3 regions of the Streptosporangium oxazolinicum genome follow, and region 1 is predicted to be linked to each of the others. Evidence: riboswitches for the same ligand, from Rfam matches in the RefSeq annotation. Region 1 holds a riboswitch; each other region holds the start of a gene.
The links. Region 1 has a riboswitch for cyclic di-AMP ahead of ABD817_RS10760 (hypothetical protein). Riboswitches for the same ligand answer to the same signal wherever they lie in the genome.
Positions count from the first base shown of each region.

Region 2: linked by a shared signal. The riboswitch ahead of ABD817_RS21560 (C40 family peptidase) and the one ahead of ABD817_RS10760 (hypothetical protein) in region 1 are both predicted to bind cyclic di-AMP.
Region 3: linked by a shared signal. The riboswitch ahead of ABD817_RS07890 (C40 family peptidase) and the one ahead of ABD817_RS10760 (hypothetical protein) in region 1 are both predicted to bind cyclic di-AMP.

Region 1 covers NZ_BAABAQ010000003.1:246,028-250,975, reverse strand. Annotated here, with positions in the region: gene ABD817_RS10770 (carbohydrate ABC transporter permease) at 1-459, shown strand, start outside; gene ABD817_RS10765 (DUF4253 domain-containing protein) at 714-1,460, shown strand; cyclic di-AMP (ydaO/yuaA leader) riboswitch at 1,856-2,005, shown strand; gene ABD817_RS10760 (hypothetical protein) at 2,282-3,085, shown strand; gene ABD817_RS10755 (alpha/beta fold hydrolase) at 3,288-4,148, shown strand; gene ABD817_RS10750 (DUF4032 domain-containing protein) at 4,352-4,948, opposite strand, start outside.
Region 2 covers NZ_BAABAQ010000008.1:42,513-47,460, reverse strand. Annotated here, with positions in the region: gene ABD817_RS21570 (RDD family protein) at 680-1,819, opposite strand; gene ABD817_RS21565 (amino-acid N-acetyltransferase) at 2,048-2,701, opposite strand; cyclic di-AMP (ydaO/yuaA leader) riboswitch at 3,038-3,186, shown strand; gene ABD817_RS21560 (C40 family peptidase) at 3,192-4,241, shown strand; gene ABD817_RS21555 (helix-turn-helix domain-containing protein) at 4,308-4,508, opposite strand.
Region 3 covers NZ_BAABAQ010000002.1:651,317-656,264, reverse strand. Annotated here, with positions in the region: gene ABD817_RS07905 (hypothetical protein) at 1-150, shown strand, start outside; gene ABD817_RS07900 (C40 family peptidase) at 421-1,377, shown strand; gene ABD817_RS07895 (phosphoribosyltransferase) at 1,319-2,146, opposite strand; cyclic di-AMP (ydaO/yuaA leader) riboswitch at 2,649-2,807, shown strand; gene ABD817_RS07890 (C40 family peptidase) at 2,890-3,447, shown strand; gene ABD817_RS07885 (gluzincin family metallopeptidase) at 3,698-4,570, shown strand; gene ABD817_RS07880 (M48 family metallopeptidase) at 4,567-4,948, shown strand, end outside.

The DNA.
Region 1 (4,948 bases):
GACCTCGGCGCGGTGGTGCCCGGGGTGGGACTCAACACCCTGGGCTCGCTCGTCCTGGTCCACCTGGCGTTCTCACTGCCGTTCGCCATCTGGATGATGCGGGGGTTCGTGGCCGCGGTGCCCGAGACGCTGGAGGAGGCCGCGATGATCGACGGTGCGAGCCGGCCGGTGATCCTGTGGCGGATCGTCTTCCCCCTCGTCGCGCCGGGACTGGTCGCCACGAGCGTCTTCTCGTTCATCACCGCCTGGAACGACTTCATCTTCGCCAGGACCTTCATCATCTCGGCCAGGGACAACCAGACGCTGCCCGCGGCCCTGCTGGTCTTCTTCAAGCCCGACGAGAACGACTGGGGCGGCATCATGGCGGCCTCGACGCTCATGACCATCCCCGTGCTGATCTTCTTCGTCGCCGTCCAGCGCAGGCTGGTCGCCGGGCTGGGCGGGGCGGTGAAGGACTGACACCCGCCCGGCTCCGTTCCTCCCCGTACCGATAATTTTTGCCTGGACCAGGACAGAACTGTCACTCGGGATGGTTGACAGGCCAAAATTGGTCCGTGGTCAGGATCGGATCGGTAGAGATGAGCGATTGGGAGAGTGGGCAACTTCCGCCAGTGCTGGGCCAGCTGTTCGCCGACGGAGCCGACAGAACAGGCGGAGCCGATGGAGCAGGCGGGAGCGAAGGGGGCGGCGGGAGTGCGGGCCGGAGGCTCTCGGTGGAGCTGCCACCGGGAGACGTGGTCTGGCCCGACCCCGGTTACGCTCAGCTCGCGGTCCGTCGCCGTCCGGCGTTCTGGCTCAGCGAGGTGGCGGTCTCCGGCGAGTACTGGGCCCGGTTGAGGGCCCAGCACGGCCAGTCGGGCCTGTGGCCGGTCCTGCTGGAGGACTCCGTCCAGCCCTGGTCGGCCGGTCAGATCGCCCCGGACACCGCCGGTCAGATCGACAACTACCACGCAGCCGCGTTCATGGCCGAGGTGTGGTCCGACTGGATCGCCAGGGCCAACCTCGACCAGCTCGAACTGCTCGACCCCTTCGGGCCCGAGTGCCCCGGCCCGGCCCCGTCGGGGAAACTCGCCGCCGACCCCGGCGTGGTCGCCGACTGGTACGCCGGGCTGGTGGCCGAGCGCAGGACCCCGCTCGGGCTCGTCGCGGTCGAACGCGGGGCCGACGCCCTCGCCGTCATGGGCTGGCAGGGCGCGCTGAACCACAACGAGTGGATGGTCCCGCTCGCGGCCGTCGTGCGGAGCTGGGAGGACAGGTTCGGGGTGCGGGTGGTCGGCATGGGCTTCAACACCCTCGACCTCAGCGTCGCCGCGCCCCCGACGACCTCCGAGCACGCCCTGCACGTCGCCGCCGAACACTGGACGTTCTGCCCCGACAGCATCATCCAGGGGGCTGGGAACCTCATCGACTACGCCGAGCAGATCAAGGGCAGGAACGCCTGGTCGTTCTGGTGGGACTGACCGGCCCGGGTTGACCCGCGCGGGTCTCCGGGGTGCCTGCGGAGAGCGTGGCCTCCGGACTCGCCTCCGTGTGAGTCTCCGGGGCGTCTGCGGGGAGTGCGGCGTCCGGGCTCGTCTCCGGGGCGTTTACCGGGTGTGCCGTGTCTGCGGGGAGCGCGGTGTGCGGATTCCCCCGCGCGGGTCTCCGGGCACGGGTGCCCCGGGATGAATTCCGCGATCGGCGTGGCATTCGTGCTGGTAGGGCGGGCGTTGGCCTGGCGGGGTGATCGATGAGGCTTTCTTGAAGCTTGTAGGTAGATCTTCTGGGGTTTTCATGGTGTTTGCTTTGCTTTGTCCGGTTTGGGCAGTAGTGTCCACTGTTATCGGTTGGCGACCTGCCCTTCACAAGAGGGAGCGGCCGGCCGACGTCGAATCCCGAGGGCCCGCCGGGCCCCGGAGCCGGGGAACCACTTTTCCGGGGTGAATCCGCCGCGAGCGCGCGGCGGTAGGGCAACTCCACCGCCCGAACCCGTCAGCTAACCCGGTAGACGAGATGGAGAGGAGATCCCCTCATGGATCACCGCGTCACCACGTCGGTGCACCCCCTGTCCGCGCCGACCACCTGAACTTTCCCCCCGACCTCGCCGCCGCGCCTGATCGCGGCATCTTCAGGACCGTGCTCCGCGTAGCGATCGGCTGAATCGGCCGATCCGGCTACGCCCCTTTTCCGACGAGCGCGTCCCCGCCGGTGCACCCCTTCGGCGTTCGCATCCGGCCGCCCCGTTCCCTCGTGAAAGAGCCATTTCTCCATGCACCCCTTCTTTGGTCTGCACAAGTTTGGTTTGCACAAGAACAGCCTGAGCAAGCATCTCCCGGGTAACAACGTCCCCCTCAAGCGCGGCCTCGTCGCCGCCACCCTCGTCGGTGCGAGTGTTCTCACCTCCGTCGGCGTCGCCTCGGCGCTTCCGGCCCACGCCCTGGCGGCCCCCACCCGCCTCGCCGCCGACCCCGCGGTCGGCGCGCCGGCCGGCTCCGAGGCCGTCCTCCTCCAGGGGTCGACCACGGCCTCCTACTTCTGGGACGACTCCTCCGGCCGGGCCGGTGACACCGGACTGCCCGCCAGCGGCAAGCCGATGCAGAAGGGCATGATCGCCAGCCCGAGCTGGCCCCTGCTCACCGAGGGCTACATTCTCTACAAGGGCAAGAAGGCGAAGTTCTTCGTCGGCGACCGCGGTCCGGGCAACCCCTCGAACCAGGGCATCATGGTCGACATCGACGCCAAGACCTTCGCCGACCTGACCGGCGGCACGTTCAACTCCAGCACGCTCGGCGTGGACGGCAACGGTGGCATGGGCCACATCGACATCCAGTACGTGGTCACCAAGTGGGGCGACGGCACGGGGATCAAGAACCACCCCGTGGCGTTCTCCACCGGAGCCTGGGGTCGCAGGGACACCAGCCCGGCCAAGCCGCCGACGACCGTCTTCGCCATGGCGAGGCGGCTGGGGATCGGTCTGGGGACCCAGCTGGTGAGCGCCGAGGCGCGGCCGTGGATCGGCAAGCCCAAGGTCATGGTCGAGCCCGCCTCCGCGCACGCCTCGGCCGCCGGTATCCGCGCCGCGGAGCTCGGTGCCGGGAAGAACTGACCTCGCTCTCCGTGGGGAGCGGCCCGAGGAATGACCGATCCGCTCACGTGCGCTCGTGAAGGCCGGGGCGGGTCCGATGAAGGACCGCGGCCCGCTCGCACGGGGCGGTCCTGAGGCACCGGTGGGGACCACCCCGCCGGTGTCGCGTTTCTCCCCAAATGGCATTCTGTCCCGCACAAACAGTACGGATGGTGGGAGTGCCATGACTCTGCGAGCCCCGGCGAACGGCATCGAGATCGCCTACGAGATCTTCGGCTCTCCGGAGGCTCGCCCCCTCCTGCTGATCACGGGCCTCGGCTGCCAGATGATCCAGTGGGACGACAGGTTCTGCGAGCTGCTCGCGGACCGAGGCTACCGCGCGGTGCGCTTCGACAACCGCGACAGCGGAGAGAGCACCCACCTGGACGAGGCGGGGACGCCCGCCCTGGACGGGAGCGGGGAGGTCCCCTACCTGCTGGACGACATGGCCGACGACGCCGCCGGGCTGCTCGACGCGCTCGGCTGGGACACCGCCCACGTGGTCGGCCTCTCGATGGGCGGGATGATCGCGCAGTCACTCGCGATCCGCCACCCGCACCGGGTGCGCAGCCTCACCTCGATTCTGTCCACCCCGAGCCCGCAGGCCGCCCTGCTGACCGATCCGGACGTGCTCATGCCCGCCTTCACGCCCGACCGCGAGAGCGCGGTCCGGCGGGCCCTCGACAACTGCGCCGCCGTCGGCTCGCCCGGCTACCCGTTCGACCGGGAGTGGAACGCCGAGATCGCCGGGGTGGGCTACGACCGGTCGTACGATCCGGCGGGTACGGCGAGGCAGGTGGCCGCGATCATGGCCTCCGGTGACCGCGCGCCCCGGCTCAGGGAACTCGCGATTCCGGCTCTCGTGCTCCACGGGGAGGACGACCCGCTCGTCCCCCTGCCCGCCGGGGTCGCCACGGCCGACGCGATTCCCGGGGCCCGGCTGATGACCTTCCCCGGCATGGGCCACGACCTGCCCGCCGAACTCTGGCCCACCTTCGTCGACGCGATCGACGAGCTCACCACCTCCGCCGACTCGGGACGGTGACCTCCGGCGCGTTCGTCACCGCCCTTCCCGGACGGTGACCTCCGGTACGCTCGCCACCGACCTTCTCCGTACGGTGACCTCCGCCACGCCCGCCGATTTCTCCTCAGATGGGCCCCGGTGCGGTCCGCGCCTCCCGGGGCGCGGACCGCACCGGAGGATCAGACTTCGAGCTTCTCCTCGAAGTTATCCATCCCGAGTGGAAATCAACCGGTTAGGTCATCGGCGATGAGTGCCTTTTCGTCCGGCTTGAAAATAAGAATGTTCTTCACGTAGGAATTCACCGCGGCGGGCAGGCCGACGTCGTTCCCGGCCTCCTCCGACATGTACCAGCGGTGGTCGAGCACCTCGTGGAAGAACTGGGCGGGCTCCAGCTTGCCGCGCATCTCCTGCGGCACGGCCTGCACCGTGGGCTGGAAGACCTCGGCGAGCCAGCGGTGGGCCACGATCGCCTCGTCCTCGTGGCGGAGGCCGTGCGACACGCGGAAGGAGTCGAGGTCGTTGAGGAGGCGCCTGGCCTGGTTCTCCTCCACGTCCAGGCCGGTCAGCCGCAGCAGCCTGCGCTGGTGGTGCCCGGCGTCCACGACCTTGGGCCGGACGATGAGCCGCCCGGTGCCCGCCTTGCGGCGGACCATCATCTCCGCGACGTCGAACCCCAGGGAGTTCAGCCGGCGGATCCGCTGGTCGATCATGTGCCAGTCGACCTCGTCGATGATGTCGTCGGAGGTGAGCTCGCCCCACAGGCGGTGGTAGCGCCGGACGACCGAGTCGGCGATCTGCTCGGGGTCGATGGAGGGGTGCAG
Region 2 (4,948 bases), on a different contig from region 1:
TGCCATGGAACCGGAGATCGCCGCGAGCGGGTTCATCACGGGAATGCCCGCCGCCGGCAGAACGCCCGGACGGAGAGCTGCTCGCTTCATCACCCCGCTGTGAGCCGATGTGATACAAGCGTATGGAACAAGACGGATCTTCAACACTTTCTCGTCAAGAGTACGACCCACTCTGGCACGGAGTACATAGTCGTAGACCGTATAACCACCAAAGACCATGGACCCCTCGGACAACCCCGCCAACACCACGCGCCCCCGATCCGGATCCGTAAGAAGGCCTTCACCGGCTGTCCTGAACACGCGACGGAAGACGAAGAAGAGAATCCGGCGCGGGGTCGCCGAGGATGCCGGGGGCACGCGGGGCCGACCATTCGGCGAGTAGTGCGCGAACCCCCGACGGGGGTGGATCCGGCATTGACGCCTCATAGGAGACCCACGGGCGCCTGTGAGCCCGTTGTGGGCACCGTACGCGAATATTCCGACGAGCGGGCCGAGACTCGGTCATAAGTTCCCCCGCGTTGCTCAGGGCGCGACGTTGCCCGGGGCCTGGCAAATGGTTTTGCGGCTTCCGCGGCCCACGGCCCCCGCACCCCTTACGGGCCCCTATGGGCCCCCGTTTTCTCACCCGCGCACGAAAACGGGGCCGGCGGTTGAACCGCCGGCCCCGTTATTCAGGGAACTACTTGATCTTGACGACGACCGTCCCGGCCACCTTGTCGTGCAGGGTCTGCTGCAGCGGCTTGTCCCACAGCTGCCACAGGACGTTCACGAGATAGAAGATGTAGGCGACGAAGCCCACGAAGGGGATCCAGGTCAGGCCGTAGGGGCCCCAGAGCACGCCGGCGCGCTTGACGGCCGTGTCGGAGCCGAGCCCGCCGGGCGGCAGGGCGCTGCCGACCGGCACGACCTTGATGCCCATCACCATCTTGCCGACCGTCTGCCCGCCCCGGCTGAGCATGAAGAACTCGTAGGCCACGTAGATGGCCGCGGTGATCAGCGAGGTGAGCAGGCTGGCGAGGAAGAGCCCGCCCCCCTCCGTGGTGGCACCCGTCTCCAGGTTGAAGCTGGGGGCCGTCACGAGCATGGCGGTGATCACCGCACTCACGATGAACAGCGGGATCGCCAGGATGATCCCGTCGATGATCCTCGCCACCAGGCGCTGCCACCACTCGGCGAGCGGGGCGGGCGCCCCGGGAGGACCGCCGTACGGCTGGCCGTACCCCTGCTGCCCGTACGCGGGCTGCTGCTGGCCGTAGCCCTGCTGCCCGTAGTCGGACTGGCCGTAGCCCTGCTTCCCGTAATCGGGCTGCTGGCCGTACTGCTGCCCGTAGTCGGGCTGCTGGCCGTAACCGGGCTGGGACTGCTGACCGTAGCCGGGCTGCTGCTGGCCGTAGCCCTGCTGCTGGCCGTAGCCGGACTGCTCGTGGGACGCCTGCTGGCCATATCCGGACTGCTGTCCGTACGCCCCCGTCCCACCCTGCTGCCCGTACGCGCCGGCCCCACCTTGCTGGCCGTAGCCCTGCTGCTGCTGGCCGTAACCGGACTGCTCGTGGGACGCCTGCTGGCCGTAACCGGACTGCTGTCCGTACGCCCCCGTCCCACCCTGCTGCCCGTACGCGCCGGTCCCGCCCTGCTGGCCGTAGCCCTGCTGCTGGCCGTACTGCTGCTGCCCGTAGTCGGGCTGCTGGCCATATCCCTGCTGCTGGCCGTAGCCGGGCTGCTGGCCGTACTGCTGGCCATATCCCTGCTGCTGCCCGTAACCGGGCTGGCTCTGTCCTGGGCCGGTGTTCGGCTGTGAGGCCTCCGACCGATATCCCACGACTGTTACGTCGGGGTCGAGTTCGCCAGCGGCTCGACCCGCGTTGTGCTGTCCGTAATCCGGGTGCCCCGACGGTGTGCGATCGCGGTCGGGATCATCCTGTGGATACGGCGGCTGTCCGGTGCTCACCGCGTCACCTCACTTAGACTGCGCATGTGGCAAATGTCAGACGCACATGCATGCTGCTGCACAAGGTATCGACATAGGTATCGACAGTCACCTTTCCGATCAGTCAGCTCTAAAGTCATCAGAGTCGGGCTCGCGTGTCAGGTGCAGCAGCATCCGGGTGTTTCCCAAGGTGTTGGGCTTGACGTGCTCCAGATCGAGGAACTCCGCCACGCCCTCGTCGTAGGAGGCGAGAAGTTCGGCGTAGACCTTGGGGGCGACGGGTGTGCCCTGGATCTCCCGGAAACCGTGCCTGGCGAAGAAGTCGACCTCGAAGGTCAGGCAGAAAACCCGGCGCAGGCCGAGTTCGACGGCCGTGCGAATGAGCGCGGAGACGATCCGGTGGCCGATCCCCATTCCCCTGCGGCCCGGATCGACGGCGACGGTGCGAATCTCGGCCAGATCCTCCCAGAGCACGTGGAGAGCCCCGCAGCCGATGACCTCCCCCTCCGCGTCGGTGGCGACCCAGAACTCCTGGACGTCCTCGTAGAGGGTGACGGTGGCCTTCTCCAGCAGGCGCGGGCCGGCGCCGCCGTAGGTGTCGACGAGCCGCCTGACGGCGCGGACGTCCGGGGTGCGGGCACGGCGGACCGTGATCTCGGGGCCCGCGCCGGGTGCGGGCGAGCCCCGCTCCGCCCCCTCGGCCCCGGCGCGCCGCCCCCCACCGTCGGGGGCGCGAACGACCGGTACGGGAGAATGCTCAGCAAGCTGCTCCATGACCGTTCAGCGTACGTCCTCGCCGGTCTTTAATTACGGCTCACCCTTAACTCGCAGCCCACAGCCCTCACATGACCCTTGGTAATCGCTTTGCCACACTGAGCGCGCGACACCTCCCGTGTGCCACAACTCACCTTTGGCACGGTCCCGGACCTGGGAAGACCTCCGCCGCACCCGTCACCCACGAGGCAAAGGCAGCGTAATGGCCATGTTGATCTTATTGACATGTGATCTTTCCGTGACATTTCAGTTGCGAAACCTCTACTGAATTCGCAGTTCTGGTTGAGCAGGAACCACGGGTGCACTAATCTCCGTGCTCGATGTCAGAGACGTAAAAAGCCTGACCCGCCGAATCCCCCACCAGCGGGGAACCGGGGACCCACCACGTCCTCCGGGGTGAATCCGAGTGCCACCGGCGCACCCGGTAGGGCTGCCTCCGGCCCGAACCCGTCAGCTAACCCGGTAGGCGGTCGAGGAGAGGAGCCTGTTGGTGAAGCGCACGCGCGACCGCGGAGGAAAGCACGCGGGCGACGACGCCCGCTGTCGAGAACGCGCGCCGCGAAGGCTGCGCCGTCGCGTGGCGGTCATCGGCCTGGCGTTCGCCACCCTGACCCTCGGCACGCCGCTGGTCGCCGCCACCGCCGACCCAGAGCCCAGCCTCCAGCAGCTGGCCAAGCAGGCCGAGAAGCTGCACGAGGAGATCGGCACCCTCGCCGAGCGGTACAACGGCGAGCGGGTCAAGCTCAAGCAGGCTCAGCGGGCCGCGGAGAGCGCCAAGAAGACCCTCGCGTCGAGCGAGTCCGAGCTGGCGACCCGCCGCACCAAGGCCACCCTCCTGGCGCAGAGCACCTACATGTCGGGCGGCCTGAACCCCGGGCTCGCCTTCACCCAGTCGACGGACCCCGACACCTTCCTCGACCAGGCCACCACCAACTACGCGCTCCAGCAGCAGCAGAGCGAGGAGGTCGCCCAGGTGGCCCGGGCGATCGAGGCCGCCGAGCGGGCGCAGGCCAGCGCCACGGCGAGGACCTCGGAGGTCAAGAAGCTCCTGACGGAGATCGACGGCAACCGGACCAAGATCGAACGACTGGTCGCGCGGGTCGAGAGCGACCTGTTCAGCGAGGTGCGCAGCAGGGCCGTCAGCAACAGGGGCGCCCGGGTGAGGACCAACGTGCCCATCGTGGGCAGCGGCAAGGCCGCGGAGGCCACCCGCTGGGCGCTCACCCAGCAGCTCAAGCCGTACGTCTGGGGCGCCGAGGGTCCCAACTCCTTCGACTGCTCCGGGCTGGTCATGTGGGCCTACCAGAAGGTCGGCATCAGCCTGCCGCACTACACAGGCGACCAGTGGACCGCGGGCACCCACGTCGGCAGGGACGAGCTGCGCCCCGGCGACCTGGTCTTCTTCTACAGCGACCTGCACCACGTCGGGATCTACATCGGCGCGGGCCTGATGATCCACGCGCCCCAGACGGGGGACGTCGTCCACATCGCCACGATCGACAACCGGCCCTTCGCCGGAGGCGTCCGCATCGCTGACTGATCGCGGACCGAACGTACCCGGCCCCCGCACGCGTGTCCGGCCCGATCTGCCGGACACGCGGCGGTGTTAGATCAGGCGGCGGCGGGCGGCCCAGGCCACGGCCTCGATCGCCGTGGCGACACCGATGCGGTCGCAGATGCCTCTCAGCCTGCGCCTGACGGTCCGTCCGCTGATGTCGAGGCGACGACCCACCCGATCGACCGTGACACCCTTGGCGAGCTCAGCCAGCAGCACGAGGTCGTCGTCGCTGAGACCGATATCGCTCATGCCCAGGGGGCTGTCGCCATGGCGTGAATCCACTTCTGGATATGCCATCAAGAGTCACTCCCCCCACTCTGGAAACCGGGTGCGAGACGCCGGAAATGAATACCGTCCGCCAGGAACGGTAAACGCCTTGTTCAAAGGTCGTCAAGTTCCACTCTTCATAGCGCGCGTCCAGTATTGACATAGTAGGCGCTACATGAAGTACTCATGATATGTCAGTGCCTTTGCGGCTATGTCATGATCGAGCCCAGGCACGAGGCGGCAAGCACCCCCTGGCCGAGGCGGTCGAAGTCCTGGCAGAACAAGGTTTCGCCGGAGCCGCCGCCCCCTGCCGGGCACGCCGGGCGCGCCGGGACCGGCCCCCCGGGGATCCGGCCCGCCCGCATTTCTCGGGAAAAACAGATCTCTTCCCGATACTCTTCGGCGACCACGGTCACTCACCG
Region 3 (4,948 bases), on a different contig from region 1:
CGGAGCGTGCTGGTCAGGAAGGGCAACGCCGTCCTGGTCTATCTCTGGGCGGGGGAGTACGCCAAGCCCGAGAGGAGTGACTGGACCGTCCAGCTGCGCGACGCCAAGAGGATGACCGCCAAGATCTGCGACGTCGCCACCTGCGGGTAGCGCGACCGTAGCGCGACCGGGGTCCGGCCGGACCGCCTCCCACCTTCCGCTTCCCGCGAGTGGGAGTCCGGTCGGGGCCCGGCCAGCTCCTCGTGGCCGGGGCCCGGCCGCGAGGTAAAGCGCTTCACCTGATTTTCACCGGCGAGTAAGGAGCAAACCCGACGAAAAGGTGAGTCGGTCATTACTTTTTCTGTACTATTCGCCGCAGGTCTGGTGCAGTCGGGAGGCGTTGACGTGGCCGTGGCGGGTTTGCCGGTTGGACTGATTCGGATGCCGCTGGCGGCCGGGCTCGCGCTCGCGCTGCTGACATTGCCGGTGAGCGAAGCGTTCGCCGAGCCGAAGCCGACACTCGCCCAGGCCAAGAAGAAGCTGGAGAGGCTCAACGAGCAGGCCGACCAGGTCGTCGAGAAGTACAACCAGGCCTCGGAGAAGTGGAAGCGGGCCAGGAAGAAGTACCAGACGCTGAACGACGACCTGACCCGCCAGAACGAGCAGGTCGCCGGGTTGCGCAAGGAACTCGTCACGATGGCCGTCAGCACGTACCAGGTCGGGGTGATCAACAGCTGGGAAGGCATGATCCAGCAGTCCGACCCCGGTGCCCTGCTGAGCGGCCTGGCCGCCGCCGACCAGCTGTCCACCTCCCGCGCCCAGTCCCTGAGCGCCTTCGACGAGGCCACCAAGGCGCTGCGGACCAGCAGGGACGAGGCGAAGAAGGCCCTCACCGAGGCCGACGAGACGCGTGACGACCTGGCCGGGGAGAAGGCCAAGGCCGACAAGATGGTCAGGGCCCAGACGAAACTCCTGCGCGAGCTCGACGTCTTCAAGACGGGCAACCCCGAGAGCTCCGGGATCCAGTACAACGGCTCCGCCTCGGGCAACGCCCGCGCCGCGCTGCAGTTCGCCTTCGCCCAGGTCGGCAAGCCCTACCAGTACGGCGGCACGGGCCCCGGCGGCTGGGACTGCTCCGGCCTGGTCCAGGGGGCCTGGCGCAGCGGCGGAGTCACCCTTCCCCGGACGACCTGGGAGCAGTGGAGCTGGGGCGCGAGCCGGAAGGTCTCGCTGAGCGAGCTCCAGCCGGGCGACCTCATCTTCAGCGAGGGCCTCGGTCACGTCAGCATGTACGCGGGCAACGGCCAGATCGTGCACGCCCCGCAGACCGGCGACGTCGTCAAGGTCGTCCCGCTATCCGCCTACGGCCGCCGTATCGTCGGAGCCGTCCGCCCCTGACCTCGGCGGGCCGAGGGTCCTCGCCGACCTTGTCGGCGGTGCCGGAAGCCTCGGCGGTGCTGGAGGGCTTCGCGGTGCCGGGAGACTCTGTGACGGTGGAAGGCTTCGCGGTTCCGGAAGACGGGCCCGAGGTGGCGCGGAGAAGATCGCGCACCTCCTCGTCGGTCGTCTGGGTGAAGTCCCGGTAGGACTGCCCGACCGCGAAGAAGTGCGACGGCGTGGTGGCGCAGACGACCTCGTCCACCACGGCGGCGAGGTCCCGGCAGGCGGACTCCGGCGCGGTCGGCACGGCGACGACGGTCCTGGCGGGCCGGAGGCGGCGCAGGGCCTGGAGGGCGGCGCGCATGCTCGCCCCCGTCGCGAGGCCGTCGTCCACCACGATGACGGTCCTGCCCGCGAGGTCCGGCGGCGGGCGCCCCTCACGATAGGCCCGCTCGCGCCGGAGCAACTCCTCCCCCTCGCGCCGGGCGACCCGCCGGACGATCTCCGGTGCGACGCCGAGGCCCCCGACGACGCCCTCGTTGAGGACGGTCACCCCGCCGCTGGAGATCGCCCCCATCGCGAGCTCCTCCCTTCCGGGAGTGCCGAGCTTGCGGACGAGGAAGACGTCGAGGGGGGCGCCCAGGGCCGTGGCGATCTCGTACGCCACCGGCACGCCGCCCCGGGGCAGGCCCAGGACGACGGTGCCGGGCTGCCCGCGGTACCTGTCGAGAAGACCCGCGAGCACTCGGCCCGCGTCGCGTCTGTCGTGGAACAAGCGGTTCGACATGATGACCGCCTCCCTGAGGTACGCGCCTGCCGTACCCTCTTCAAAATTTCTCAAACGGGCATAAAACCCGACATATGGCACCGGCGAATTGAAGATCGCCGAGACGGGTTTCCGGGGGGCGATCCACGGTGCCCGCGCGTGCGCCGGGTCGCGCGGCCCCCTGGCCGATCGCCGGGAACGGTCCATCCCCCCTGATCAACCCCGAATCGCGACAAGTGTGACGAATATTACAAAATCGTGATCTGCAGATCTTTATCTCAAAGATGTGACGAGAGTCATATCTCAATGGCATAAATGGCCATTAAGCAGGGGTAACGAAAAGATCAAGAGGGCTCGTTCGCCCTCCTGACTTGGGGAAAGCTTTGCCGAAAGCCGGAGATCGGGGTAACTTCTGGCGTCGCGACGTGCAAGCCACGCCGTCGCGGCGAATGTCGGTCTTCGGGCCGGTGTCCCTATAGAAATCCAACCGGCCGCCGTGCCCCCACCCGGGGGCAGGGCTCATCACGGCGGCCTGCCGAATCTATGCAGCCAGGAGGCATAGAACCGGGGACCCAAAAGGCCCAGCACAGCGCGGCCAGGGGTGAATCGGCATATTTTGCCGTAGGGCATCTTCCAAGCCCGAATCCGTCAGCTAACCCGGTAGGCATCAGTGGAAGTCCCAAGGAGAAATCCTGTCTACCACCCCGCACAACCCCCGTCTGTCGCGCCTTTTCCGCCTTTCCCTCGGCGGTATCGCCCTCACGTTGACCGCCTCAGCCGGAGCGGTCACCCTCGGGTCCACGGCGGCGCAGGCGACGGCGGACGGTCCCTCCGAGATCCTGGTCAACACCGCGGCCGGTGTCTCGGAGCAGGTCGAAAGCACCACGGAGACCGCCACTCAGGCCACGACCACGGCGAAGGCCAAGGGCAAGGCCAAGCTGAGTAAGGCGGCACTCCAGAAGGTCCGGGCCGGCAAGGCGGTCTCGGCGGCCAAGAAGCAGATCGGCGATCCGTACCGGTGGGGAGCCTCCGGTCCCGGAGCGTTCGACTGCTCGGGGCTCGTCCGATACGCCTGGCGCAAGGCGGGCGTGTCCCTCCCCAGGATCACGCACAGCCAGTACAGGTCGATCAAGAAGAAGGTCTCGTGGAGCAAGTTGAACCCCGGTGACCTGCTGTTCTTCAGCGGCAAGGGCCACGTCGGCATGTACGTCGGCAAGGGCAGGATGGTCCACTCGCCGAGCAGCGGCAAGACGGTTCGCATCGTGAGGCTGGCGGGCTACTACAGGTCCTCCTTCGCCGGAGCGGTACGGCCCGGAGCCTGAGCCCACACCCGGACCCGGAGCTCGCATACGGGCCCGGACCCTGAGCCTGCGTCCGGGCACGGAGCCCGGGGCCCGCGCCTGAGCACGGCGTCCGAAGTACGGCGCCCAAGCACAGGAGCCCGAGCCCACGTCCGGGCACACGCCCGAAGGCATACGCCCGAAGGCACGTGCCCGAGCACGGAAAAGCGGCCCCGGCCCTCCTCACGGAGGGCCGGGGCCGCTTCGTGTCGGTCGAGTACCATCGGCTCGTATGTCCGTCCCGAAAGGGCGCCGCGCCGTGCTCGCCGGGATGCTGGCGCTGATGAGCGCCGCTCCGTTCGCCGGGACGGGCCCCCTCCTGGCCGGAGCCGCCCCGCTCCCGCGCGCCCCCCGCCACCTTCCCCTGTACGACCCCCTGTACGACGCCCCGTACGTCCCCGCGAGCCCGCGCGACCTCCACGGCCTGTGGCCGGGCGCCGCCGTCACCGTCCGGGGTGAACACTCCCTCGTGATCGGTCACGGCGTCCCGGCCGCCGTCCTGCGGGATCTGGCGGCCAGGGCCGACCGGGCCCGCGCGACGATCGCGGAGATCTGGGGGCCGGTCCCCGCGGTGATCCTCTTCCCCGCCACCGACGCCGAGGCCGCGGCGCTCGCCGGGGCCGGGAGCACCCGCGGCCTGGCCGCGATGGCGACCGCGGACCGGGTGATCGTCCTGCCGTCGGGGTACGCCAGGCTCACCGCGACCGGCAGGGACGTGGTGATCACCCACGAGCTCGCCCACGTGGCCACCGGCGCGACCCGGGGCGGCCGGGTGCCGATGTGGCTGTCGGAGGGCTTCGCCGACTACGCGGGCTACCGCGACGCCGGGATCGCGGTGCGCACGGCCGCCGCCGAGCTGGCCGCCGAGGTGCGTTCGGGCGTCCTGCCCGGCAGCCTCCCGGGCCCGGCCGACTTCGCCCCCGGCGCGCCGAGGCTCGCGCAGGCGTACGAGGAGGCGTGGCTCGCCTGCCGGTTCGTCGCGGAGCGCTTCGGGGAGAAGGCGCTGGTGAGGCTCTACGGTAGCGATGTCGGGAGCACACTTGGGCTGCCGGTGGCCGAGTTCACCGAAGCCTGGCGCGACTACCTCAGGAAGGAACTCACGTGACGCTGAGCACGACGGACGCGCCCTCGGGCGTGCGGCCGGCGGGGTGGGCGCTGGCCGGTCTGGGGGTGGCCACGCTGGCGGTCGTGGCGCTCACCACGCCCTGGAGGACGCTGTCCGAGGGGGCTCCGGCCGTCGCCCCCGACCCGGCCCGCGACTTCACCCCCGAGCAGATCGCGAGGGCCGAGACGTTCGACGCGCTGGTCAGCCGCCCCGGCTACCTGTCGCTCGGCCTGACGCTGGTCGTGGCGGGGGTGCTGGTGGCCACCCCGCTGGGCGCACGGCTCGCCGGTCGGCTGCCGGGGCCGTGGTGGCTGCGGGCGCTGCTCGGCGTGCTGGTGCTGTCGGTGGCCGTGGCGATGCTGCGCTGGCCCCTGGGGA